One region of the Erwinia sp. HR93 genome, then DNA from elsewhere that is predicted to be linked to it. Evidence: predicted binding sites of a transcription regulator. Region 1 holds the regulator's gene; each other region holds the start of a gene.
What was found. The regulator PurR, encoded in region 1, represses purine synthesis genes. The targets are predictions, from matches to a motif close to CANGCAAACGTTTGCNTG.
Positions count from the first base shown of each region.

Region 2: the regulator PurR is predicted to act here: its motif matches at 1,810-1,827, upstream of SFA31_RS12810 (amino acid aminotransferase).
Region 3: the regulator PurR is predicted to act here: its motif matches at 1,678-1,695, upstream of purH (bifunctional phosphoribosylaminoimidazolecarboxamide formyltransferase/IMP cyclohydrolase).
Region 4: the regulator PurR is predicted to act here: its motif matches at 1,279-1,296, upstream of glyA (serine hydroxymethyltransferase).

Region 1 is NZ_JAXUDP010000001.1:3,242,740-3,245,917, forward strand. It holds partial or broken gene SFA31_RS15155 (MFS transporter) at 1-564, opposite strand, end outside; gene SFA31_RS15160 (YnhF family membrane protein) at 828-917, opposite strand; gene purR (HTH-type transcriptional repressor PurR) at 1,188-2,216, shown strand; gene punR (DNA-binding transcriptional activator PunR) at 2,234-3,142, opposite strand.
Region 2 is NZ_JAXUDP010000001.1:2,744,417-2,747,594, reverse strand. It holds gene SFA31_RS12815 (porin) at 437-1,537, shown strand; gene SFA31_RS12810 (amino acid aminotransferase) at 1,887-3,077, shown strand.
Region 3 is NZ_JAXUDP010000001.1:363,358-366,535, reverse strand. It holds gene purH (bifunctional phosphoribosylaminoimidazolecarboxamide formyltransferase/IMP cyclohydrolase) at 1-1,559, opposite strand, end outside; rRNA gene SFA31_RS01715 (16S ribosomal RNA) at 2,124-3,178, shown strand, end outside.
Region 4 is NZ_JAXUDP010000001.1:2,358,762-2,361,939, reverse strand. It holds gene glyA (serine hydroxymethyltransferase) at 1-1,174, opposite strand, end outside; gene hmpA (NO-inducible flavohemoprotein) at 1,613-2,806, shown strand; gene glnB (nitrogen regulatory protein P-II) at 3,045-3,178, opposite strand, start outside.

The DNA.
Region 1 (3,178 bases):
CCTCACCCCTTCTCCTCCCTTAGGCAGAGAGACCCACAGGCCTATCATCGCCAATACGCCCAATCCTGCGGTTGCCAGAAAAGACATTCGCCAGCCTATCGTATTCCCTAGCCACGTTGCTGCTGGTACCCCGCCAATATTTGCAATCGTCAGCCCCATAAACATGGTCGCCACCGCGCTTCCCTGTTTTTCTTTTGCCACAAGACCGGCAGCCACCACTGAACCTAAACCAAAAAATGCCCCATGATTCAAACTGGTGATAATGCGCGAAATCAACAGCAGCGTATAATTCGGCGCAATCGCTGACAGTATGTTCCCAAGGGTGAAAATCCCCATTAGAAATAGCAGCGCGCTGCGCCTGGCTCTGTGAGATAGAAGTAACGTCATCAGCGGCGCGCCAAACATAACTCCAATGGCATATGCGCTAATCAGCATTCCTGCAACTGGAATAGAAACCCCGACGCCTTCCGCGATAGTGGGCAACAGGCCCATTGGAGAAAATTCAGTTGTTCCAATGCCAAATGCGCCGACGGCAAGCGCCAGCAAAGGATAATTTAATTTCATGATTGACTCTCTGGATGTATCAGGCGCTGAAGTGAAATTTATAGCCCCAACACGTTGATGATTTAGGCGACATCGTCGCTATGTCGCGCATATGATGTCAGGGCATACAGAAAAGTTAAAGAGTTGTAAGCGACAAAACAGTATTGCATAAGCGGCAATAATATTGAGGAACTCGGGAGACAGCTATTTCAAAAAAATAGCTGTGCGCGCAGTGAATGAACAATGACCGGGCCAGCGGCAACGCTCACTGGCCTGGTCAATAATTAATGAGTAACGGCAGTTAACGCACCAATGACGATAACGCCTAATGCGGCTATGGTCGTAATTAATGCGTATTTTAATTCAGCGTTCATATTGTCAGCTCCTTTGGTTATTCTCTTATTTCAGCGTCTATTACGCTATTCCCCATAAAAATAGCGTAAATCTTACTGGAATTCATCGGTTGCGCAATTTGCCTCTTCCCCTTTTGCTATAGATCGGACAAAATCCTCCGCTAATTATTTGTTGATTCCCTGTTTCCTTCGCCTGAACTTCCGTGATATCTGCTATTCGGTGTAAATCAGGCTTAGCAAACGTTTAACCCCATTTTCAGGAGAATACGCTATGGCTGGGAGAAACGCCTGATGGCCACCATTAAAGATGTCGCTAAGCGCGCAAACGTTTCCACCACTACCGTATCTCACGTAATTAACAAAACTCGCTTCGTTGCAGAAGAGACGCGAAACGCGGTTTGGACAGCAATTAAAGAACTGCATTATTCCCCCAGCGCCGTAGCGCGCAGCCTGAAAGTGAATCACACGAAAACAATAGGTCTGCTTGCCACCAGCAGTGAAGCGCCTTATTTCGCTGAAATCATTGAAGGCGTGGAAAAAAACTGCTTTGCCAAAGGCTACACGCTTATTCTGGGTAACGCCTGGAATAATTTGGAAAAACAGCGGGCTTACTTATCTATGATGGCGCAAAAGCGCGTCGATGGACTATTGGTTATGTGCTCCGAATACCCACATCCCTTACTCGCAACGCTTGAAGAGTATCGTCATATTCCAATGGTGGTCATGGACTGGGGCGAAGCCAAAGCCGACTTTACTGACTCCGTCGTCGATAACTCCTTCTCTGGCGGTTATATAGCCGGGCGCTATTTAATTGAACGCGGGCATCGCGATATTGGCGCGATCCCCGGCTCCCTGCATCGTAACACCGGTGCCGGGAGGCTAGCTGGATTTATGAAGGCGCTGGAAGAGGCTCAAATCACAGTGAATGAAGACTGGATTGTGCAAGGTGATTTTGAACCAGAGTCCGGCTATCGGGCAATGCAGCAAATTCTTTCAAAACCGCAGCGCCCCACCGCAATATTCTGCGGTGGCGACATTATGGCAATGGGCGCCATCTGCGCGGCGGATGAAATGGGATTGCGTGTTCCACAGGATATTTCCATTATTGGTTATGATAACGTCCGCAACGCCCGCTACTTTACGCCCGCGCTGACCACGGTGCATCAGCCAAAAGACTCTTTGGGCGAAACGGCATTTAATATGCTGCTCGATCGCATTATTAATAAACGCGAACAATCAAAGACAATTGAAGTGCATCCACGGCTGGTAGAACGCCGTTCTGTGGCCGATGGTCCCTTCCGCGATTATCGCCGCCAGTAACGATTCCGGAGCTCTATTCAGGGCTCCCGTAGCCATTCGTGATTTAATGTCTCACTATCGCCCAGATAGGCTAATAGCCAGTTCAGGGCCGGAGACGGATTATCCTGCCGCCAGCTTACACAGCAAGCCGCATCCGGGAAGGGGTTTTCCAGTTGCAAAACGCGCCAGTCCCCGCTCTCAATCCACGGCTGCGCCATATGGGCAGGAACCATTCCAGTACACAGCCCGGCATTGATACAATCTGCCGCCGATGCCCAGTCGGGCACGACGATACGCCGCTGGTTATCTAATAGCCACGTCACGCGTTTCGGCAATGTCCGCGAAGTATCTTCCAGTACCAGTGACGGCCACGGTCGAAGCTGTTCATCACTGAGTTTTTGCCTTGAGTGTGCCAAAGGATGAAGATGAGAAACTACGCATCGCCAGCGCAGTGCTCCCATATCACGGAACGCATAGCGCCCTCCAACGGGGACCGCCTGAGTGGCACCAATAGCCACTTCAACGCGTTCATCCGCCAGCGCATCCCAAACGCCATTGAAAACCTCCTTCGACAAACACAGTTCTACATCGGGAAAATGCCGATAAAAATCCAGCACTAACTGGCGGGTTCGCGCAGGTTTAACAATATTATCTACCGCAATGGAAAGACGACCGCGCCAGCCGTTGGCGATTTGCTGACACTGCAGACGCGTTGCCTGCATTTTTTTGATAACAGAACGCCCCTCTTTAAGAAAATAAACGCCCGCTGCCGTGAGTTCCACATCGCGATGCCGGCGTATAAACAGAGGCGTAGCCAGCCATGATTCAAGCTGACGAACCGTATAACTAATTGCTGAAGGTACCCGATGCAATTCCTGGGCTGCCCCGCTGAAACTCCCGGTACGGGCAACGCTATCCAGCACATCAAGGGTATATTCCGACCACATAATTTGCCTGCAAAATATTTGAACGCATCTGGCAAA
Region 2 (3,178 bases), 500 kb from region 1:
CAATAACCCTAATATACGCTCTTAAATGACAACAAAAAATTAGCACGATTAATCAAAAAAATGCGTATGGAGATTTTTTTTCAAAACATAATTTCATTTTTATAAAACAGGATGCATATCACATCCACGAATAAAGATAAGATATAAAAATCATCTAAATCAAATGATTACTGGTTAAGTTTGTATGCTATAGCCACACTTTTTGCAAATTTTGAGGTACTTCACAAAGTTCCCCTAAATACACATAAAGTTTCTTATATTTTCATTTTGAAACATTTAATAGAGATATGTAGCATTTTCACGCTGGTAGAAGCCCCCTCAGGAATGGAAATATGCAGCCAGACATAGAAAGACACCAAACTTTCATCAAGCATTCTGTAAAGGATTATTGGCGGCAGTGGCAGGTGTCATAAAAATCTAATGAGGGTAATGAGTAATGATGAAGCGTAATTTCCTGGCAGTAGTTATCCCTGCACTGTTAGCGGCTAGTTCAGTTCATGCCGCAGAAATCTATAATAAAAACGGCAATAAGCTTGATCTGTACGGAAAAGTTGCAGCAGAGCACAACTGGATCACCAGCGGTGATACTACTAATGGCGACGGCACATACGCCCAGCTTGGTTTCAAAGGTGAAACCCAGATTAACGACCTGATGACGGGTTATGGTCAGTGGGAATACCGTATTTATGCCAATAAAGCTGAGCCGGAATCTGATGCGCGCACGCGCCTGGCTTACGCGGGTCTGAAGGTTGGAGAGTACGGCTCTCTGGACTATGGCCGCAACTACGGTATCGTCTATGATGTTGAAGCCTGGACCGACATGTCCCCCTCTTTCTCCGGTGAAACTTGGGCGGGCAACACTGATAACTTCATGACTAACCGCACCACCGGTGTTCTGACTTATCGTAACAGCGATTTCTTCGGACTGGTCGATGGCCTGCACTTTGGCGTGCAGTATCAGGGCAAAAATGAAGGCAACCACGACGGCGATAACGTTAAAAAACAAAACGGCGACGGCGTTGGCTTCTCTTTAGGATATGACTATCAGGGTTTTGGCATTATCGGCGCGTACAGCAAAGCCGATCGCTCTGACCTGCAGGCTCTGGACGGTAACGGCGATAATGCCGAAGCCTGGGCTACCGGTCTGAAATATGATGCCAACAATATCTACCTGGCAGCGGTTTACTCCGAAACTCGTAACATGACTTACGTATCTAACAGCACGAATTATACCGTTGCAAATAAAACCCAGAATATTGAATTAATCGCTCAATACCAGTTCGACTTCGGCCTGCGTCCCTCCTTCTCTTACGTGAAGAGCAAAGGAAAAGATCTGCCGGTGGGCCGTAATGGCTACAGCGACGCCGATCTGGCTGAATACATCACCGCTGGCGCCTCTTACTACTTCAATAAGAACTTCAGCGTCTATGGTGATTACCGCTTCAACCTGCTGGATGAAAGCGACTTCACGCGCACTTACGGCAGCTTTGTCGGCACCGACAATCAGGCAATGCTTGGTGTGGCCTACCAGTTCTAATTTTTATTATAACGATATGTTATCCACCTCATTTAACAGGGCTTCGGCCCTGTTTTTTATTGCCAACTGAAAACTACGTCCTGTGGGCGTGGTCATCAGCAGGTTTTGGCTCTGCCCTGTTGTTTTGGGATTCAAATCTCACAAGACTGGCGGAGACTTTTTTTAAGGAATTCGGTATGCCCCTCCGGGGCATCAAAGCAATGCCGCCTTCTATGAAGGCGGATTTTTACTTCGATAACACTCGAAGTTATTTGATATTCACCGCGCTTTTTCCCGCTAACGGTTGGCAATTTAATTTTCTACCGTTACTCTGGTTGTGAATCCTTTCTGCTTGCAATGGAACCTCGTCATGTTTGAAAACATCACCGCTGCGCCCGCCGACCCTATCCTGGGGCTGGCCGAACTGTTTCGTGCCGACGAACGCCAAAATAAAATTAACCTCGGGATTGGGGTGTATAAGGATGAAACGGGTAAGACGCCGATTTTGACCAGTGTCAAAAAAGCGGAGCAATACCTGCTGGAAAATGAAACGACTAAAAATTATCTGAGCATTGATGGCATTCCTGAATTTGGTCTTTGTACTCAGGAATTACTGTTCGGCAAAGGCAGCCCTATTGTAGAAGCAAAGCGTGCACGTACGGCACAAACGCCGGGCGGCACTGGCGCTCTGCGCGTAGCGGCCGACTTCCTGGCTCGTAATACCGCTGTAAAGCGCGTTTGGGTCAGTAACCCAAGCTGGCCAAACCATAAAAGTATTTTTAACGCCGCCGGGCTGGAGGTATGTGAATACACCTGGTACGACGCCCAGGCCCACGAGCTAGATATGCCAGGCCTATTAAGCAGCCTGCAAAATGCTCAGCGCGGTGATGTGGTACTTTTTCACGGCTGCTGCCATAACCCTACCGGCATTGATCCCACCCTGGAGCAGTGGCAACAGTTAGCCACTCTTTCTCAGGAAAAAGGCTGGCTGCCGCTATTTGACTTTGCCTATCAAGGATTCGCCCGAGGGCTGGAAGAAGACGCCGAAGGGTTACGCGCTTTTGCCGCTACTCACACCGAGCTACTGGTAGCCAGCTCTTATTCTAAAAACTTTGGTCTGTACAATGAGCGCGTGGGCGCCTGCACGCTGGTTGCCTTCGATGAAGAACAGGCAGGGTGCGCATTCAGTCAAATGAAAGCCGGGATCCGCGCCAATTACTCCAATCCACCGGCCCACGGCGCCTCTGTGGTCGCCGCTATTCTGAGTAATGACACGCTGCGAGCGATTTGGGAGCAGGAGTTGAGCGATATGCGGCAGCGCATTCAACGCATGCGCCAATTATTCGTTAATACCCTTTCAGAAAAAGGGGCCAGCCAGGATTTTGGATTTATCACTCGCCAAAACGGCATGTTTTCTTTTAGTGGATTAAGCAAAGATCAGGTCATGCGGCTGCGCGACGAGTTCGCCATCTACGCCGTCGCTTCCGGGCGCGTAAACATTGCCGGTATGACACCGGATAACATGTCCCCGCTCTGTGAAGCCATTGTTGCTGTACTGTAATCTCTTATTGCGCTGGCTGCTATTTGCACCAGCGCACCTCTCACTCATCTCTCCAAATACTCAATGTTTCGTATTTTGTAGGCCTGTTTTTTTGCTGCCAA
Region 3 (3,178 bases), 2.9 Mb from region 1:
ATCATGGCGATGCCGTGCTCATCCGCAGCCGCGATGACTTCATCGTCGCGTATTGAACCGCCGGGCTGAATAACACAGGTTACGCCCGCCGCCGCCGCCGCATCGATACCGTCGCGAAATGGAAAGAAGGCATCAGAAGCCATCGCCGAGCCGGCAACGTTTAATCCTTCATCATTCGCCTTGATCCCGGCGATTCTGGCAGAATACACGCGGCTCATTTGCCCCGCGCCAATGCCAATCGTCATATTCCCTTTGGCGTACACAATGGCATTCGATTTCACAAATTTTGCCACTTTCCAGCAGAACAGCGCATCACGCTGCTCCTGCTCCGTGGGCTGGCGCTGGGTAACAACGCGCAGATCACCTGCGGCTACCATACCCAAATCTCTATCCTGTACCAGTAAACCACCATTCACGCGCTTGATATCCATGCCCGGCTGGTGGGCCTGCCAATCACCGCAAAGCAATACGCGGACATTGGGTTTAGTAGATGTTATTTTCAGGGCCTCTTCAGAAGCGGACGGTGCAATAATCACTTCAACAAACTGGCGTGAAATAATGGCCTGTGCGGTATCTGCATCCAGCTTACGATTAAAGGCAATAATGCCGCCAAAAGCAGAAGTAGGATCGGTTTTATAGGCGCGCTCATAGGCATTAAGAATTGAGTCGCTGACCGCGACGCCGCACGGATTAGCGTGTTTGACAATAACGCAGGCCGGATCGCTAAAGGCTTTCACGCACTCCAGCGCGGCATCAGTATCGGCAATATTATTATAGGAAAGCGCTTTTCCCTGCATTTGGCGGGCAGTCGCGACAGAAGCCTCCGTAATACCTTCTTCTATATAGAAAGCGGCCTGTTGATGAGCATTCTCGCCGTAACGCATATCCTGTTTCTTGATAAAGTTGAGATTTAACGTTCGCGGAAAATATCCGGAGGGAGAATGCGTATCTCCACGATAGGGAGGCACCAGGCGCCCCAGGTAATTCGCAATAGCGCTGTCATAGGCTGCGGTATGCTCAAAGGCGCGAACGGCCAGATCAAAACGCGTCGCCAGTGTGAGGGCGCCATCATTGGCGTCTAATTCCTCAATAATTTTGAGGTAGTCATCGCTATTCACGGCAACAGCTACATCGCGATAATTTTTAGCCGCTGAGCGCACCATGGTCGGGCCGCCGATATCAATATTCTCAATGGCGTCTTCCAGTGTGCAATCTTCCCGTGCGACGGTTTGAGCAAAGGGATATAAATTGACGACCACCATATCGATAGGCGCTATACCATGGCGGGCCATTACTTCGCTGTCTTTGTTGCGACGCCCTAATATGCCGCCGTGAATTTTGGGGTGCAGGGTTTTTACTCGTCCGTCCATCATTTCCGGAAACCCGGTGTAATCAGAGACTTCGGTAACTGGCAGCTTCGCTTCAGCTAACAGGCGCGCGGTCCCGCCGGTGGAGAGCACTTCAATGTCTCGCGCGATAAGCGCACGGGCAAATTCGACGATGCCCGTTTTATCAGAGACGCTAATCAAAGCGCGGCGAATAGGACGAGATAATTGCATGATAGTAAATCCCCTGAATCTGGTTTAAAGAGAAGCGTGGGGCAAAATTTCAGGCAGGAAGCCGTAAATAGTCTGCCCATGCTCCACTCGGATGTCTTTCATCTGCCACAAAGATTGTAACGAAAACGTTTGCGTGGCGCGCGAGGAATTTCTAGAAAATAAGAGCTGTGGATAATTCTGTGTACAAGTAGGTATAAATCCGCGTTTTGCTGGGGAATGCAGCAGTCAGTGAATTTTATAGCAAATTTAGCTTGCGACAGAAACTGGGATCCCTATAATGCGCCTCCATCGACACGGCGCAGACGAAAGTGAAGGCCGGGCCGAAAGAGAAAACGCCTGAAAAATGGGGTTGACTCTGAAAGAGGAAAGCGTAATATACGCCACCTCGCGACCGGGGCGAAAGCCCGGCGCAACTGCTCTTTAACAATTTATCAGACAATCTGTGTGGGCACTCGAAAGCACTGATATCAACGTCTTCGGACGAAAAATGATTATCAAGTCTCAAGAGTGAACAACAGTTAATTCATTACGAACTAACAGTTTAATTCTTTGAGCATCAAACTTTAATTGAAGAGTTTGATCATGGCTCAGATTGAACGCTGGCGGCAGGCCTAACACATGCAAGTCGAGCGGCAGCGGAAAGAAGCTTGCTTCTTTGCCGGCGAGCGGCGGACGGGTGAGTAATGTCTGGGGATCTGCCCGATGGAGGGGGATAACCACTGGAAACGGTGGCTAATACCGCATAACGTCGCAAGACCAAAGTGGGGGACCCTCGGGCCTCACGCCATAGGATGAACCCAGATGGGATTAGCTAGTAGGTGGGGTAAAGGCTCACCTAGGCGACGATCTCTAGCTGGTCTGAGAGGATGACCAGCCACACTGGAACTGAGACACGGTCCAGACTCCTACGGGAGGCAGCAGTGGGGAATATTGCACAATGGGGGAAACCCTGATGCAGCCATGCCGCGTGTATGAAGAAGGCCTTCGGGTTGTAAAGTACTTTCAGCGGGGAGGAAGGCTGGTGGCTTAATACGCCATCAGATTGACGTTACCCGCAGAAGAAGCACCGGCTAACTCCGTGCCAGCAGCCGCGGTAATACGGAGGGTGCAAGCGTTAATCGGAATTACTGGGCGTAAAGCGCACGCAGGCGGTCTGTTAAGTCAGATGTGAAATCCCCGGGCTCAACCCGGGAACTGCATTTGAAACTGGCAGGCTTGAGTCTCGTAGAGGGGGGTAGAATTCCAGGTGTAGCGGTGAAATGCGTAGAGATCTGGAGGAATACCGGTGGCGAAGGCGGCCCCCTGGACGAAGACTGACGCTCAGGTGCGAAAGCGTGGGGAGCAAACAGGATTAGATACCCTGGTAGTCCACGCCGTAAACGATGTCTACTTGGAGGCTGTGGTCATGAACCGTGGCTTCCGGAGCTAACGCGTTAAGTAGACCGCCTGGGGAGTACGGCCGCAAGGTTAAAACTCAAATGAATTGACGGGGGCCCGCACAAGCGGTGGAGCATGTGGTTTAATTCGATGCAACGCGAAGAACCTTACCTGGTCTTGACATCCACAGAATTCTCCGGAGACGGAGAAGTGCCTTCGGGAACTGTGAGACAGGTGCTGCA
Region 4 (3,178 bases), 880 kb from region 1:
TATCCAACACATCACACATCCAGCCGGCCAGTTCGCGAACCTCCGCTTCTTTAAAGCCGCGGCGAGTTACAGCGGGCGTACCGACGCGTATGCCTGATGTGACAAACGGGCTTTTCGGATCGTTCGGCACACTATTTTTATTTACGGTAATATTCGCGCGCCCCAGCGCAGCATCAGCGTCTTTCCCGGTAATATCTTTATCCACCAAATCCAATAGAAACAGGTGATTATCGGTAGAGCCAGAAACCACGTTATAGCCGCGATCGAGGAAGGTCTGCACCATCGCTTTCGCGTTTTTCACTACCTGCTGCTGATAGTCGGCAAACGCGGGTTCCATCGCTTCTTTAAGCGCCACCGCCTTACCGGCAATAACGTGCATTAAAGGTCCGCCCTGCGCGCCCGGGAACACAGAAGAATTCAATTTTTTATACAGCTCTTCGCTACCGCCTTTTGCCAGGATTAATCCCCCGCGTGGACCAGCCAGCGTTTTATGGGTCGTGGTGGTAACAACGTGAGCGTGCGGCACCGGGTTCGGGTAAACACCAGCGGCTACCAGCCCGGCTACGTGAGCCATATCGACAAACAGATAAGCACCGACGCTATCGGCAATTTCTCGCATTTTAGCCCAGTCAACCACGCCGGAATAGGCAGAAAAACCGCCGATAATCATTTTTGGTTTGCGCGTTTGCGCCAGTTTTTCCAGCTCGCTGTAATCAATCCGACCGCTATCGTCTATTCCATAAGGGACAATATTGTAGAATTTGCCTGAGAAATTCACCGGCGAGCCGTGCGTCAGATGCCCGCCGTGCGCCAGGTTCATCCCTAAAACCGTATCTCCAGGCTCAAGCAGCGTCGTATAAACAGCGAAATTAGCCTGAGAACCGGAGTGCGGCTGAACGTTTGCATAGTCAGCGCCAAACAGCGCTTTTGCGCGATCTACAGCCAATTGCTCGACCACATCCACATATTCGCAGCCGCCGTAATAGCGCTTGCCTGGATAACCTTCCGCATATTTATTCGTGAGCTGAGAGCCCTGAGCCTGCATAACGCGCGGGCTGGTGTAGTTTTCGGAGGCGATAAGTTCAATATGCTCTTCCTGACGCAGGTTCTCCTGCTCCATTGCCTGCCATAATTCGGCATCATAATCGGCAATGTTCATTTCTCGCTTTAACATTCGCACCTCCTGACTCAGCTAACGATATTAGGACTGCCCGTATTGGGCGACGGCCCACAGTATAACTGATTCCCCCTGCGAAGACAGATACAACGACAGGTTTTTACGCAAACGTTTGGCATTAATAAAATCAGACAGTAAAAAATTACTTTTAAGCATCCTATCGCTAATTGCGTTCCAAAATACAGCTTAAAAAACCGCAAAAAATATTCGCTTGTGATAGGACGTTCAATGCTTAAAGCTTAAGGCTGAATCAAGAACCGTTCACCAAATCCGTAAAACGCGGTATTAAGGGAGCGATAACGTGGCTAATTGCGCTGGCGATTAAAGCAGTATTTTCTTACATCCCTTACCTTATTTTTCACCTTTTGTTTTACATGCCTTTACAGTGAAGCAACATCAAAATAAGATGCATTAAAAATACATCATATAAACTACATGAAGGAACATTCCATGCTTGATGCCAATACCATAGCAACCGTTAAGTCTACTATCCCTTTACTGGCCGCTACCGGCCCCAAACTCACCGCCCATTTCTACGATAGAATGTTCCAGCACAATCCGGAATTAAAAGACATCTTTAACATGAGTAATCAGCGCAACGGCGATCAGCGCGAAGCGCTGTTTAATGCAATTTGCGCCTATGCAACGCACATTGAGGATTTACCGGCAATATTGCCCGCCGTTGAGAAAATCGCCCAGAAACACACCAGTTTCCAAATCAAACCAGAACAGTATCAAATCGTCGGCACGCATCTGCTAGCCACTCTGGACGAGCTGTTTCATCCAGGCCAAGAGGTGCTGGACGCGTGGGGGCAGGCGTATGGCGTGCTGGCGCAGGTATTTATTAACCGTGAAAACGAAATTTACCAGTCTCACGCCAGCCAGCCCGGCGGCTGGAGCGGTACGCGCGCGTTTCGTATCGTGGAAAAAAAGCCTGAGAGCGCATTAATCACCAGCTTCGTTCTTGAGCCCGTAGATGGCGGCGCGGTAGCAAATTTCCATCCCGGACAATATTTAGGCGTTTGGCTAAAACCCGATGGCTTTGCGCATCAGGAGATCCGTCAGTACTCCCTCACCCAGAAACCCAATGCAAAGCGCTACCGAATTGCCGTTAAGCGTGAGGATAACGGGCTGGTTTCCGGCTGGCTGCACCGCCATGCGCAGCAGGGCGACATCGTACAGGTTGCCGCTCCGGCGGGGGATTTCTATCTGAACGTTACGCCGAACACACCGATCGCGCTCCTTTCCGGCGGCGTCGGACAAACGCCGCTGCTCGCCATGCTTGATGCGCTGAGCGAACGTCAGCATCCAGCCCAGATAAACTGGTTCCACGCAGCCGTGAACGGCAGCGTTGACGCCTTCAGCGATGAGGTCGCACGCTTAGGCGCCGGCCTGCCGCGTTTTTATCAACATATCTGGTACAGCTCGCCGGAAGAAAAAGACGGCTATGATAGCGTAGGGTTAATGGAATTAGCCCCGCTGGAAAGCCGCCTCAGCGATCCGGCGATGCACTTTTTCCTGTGCGGTCCGATTGGTTTTATGCAATTTATCGCCCGACAATTAGTGGCACTGGGCGTAACGCAGGAGCGTATTCACTACGAGTGCTTTGGCCCGCATAAAGTCCTGTAACCGGTGGTGCGGCAGTGCAAACCTAAAGGCGCATGAACGTCTATTCAGGTCCGTAAATAGCGGGCCTGATTTCCCGCTAATTTCCACTCACCTCTGCGTCGTACATAAGCCTTCGAAAGAATCAACATTCACTTCAATTTATGTGCTTCAGGCTGCTCGAACCGGGATTATTGCGCTTTGTTTCCTGTCGTATATTAATGAACTACCGAAGACATCGCATGATTAAAGGCCAGATAAACTAAATAGCCGCATCGTCTTCTTCACCGGTACGGATCCGCACCACGCGCGCGACATCAAACACAAAAATCTTACCATCGCCGATTTTCCCGGTTTGCGCAGTGCGAATAATCGTATCCACACAGGTATCGGCAA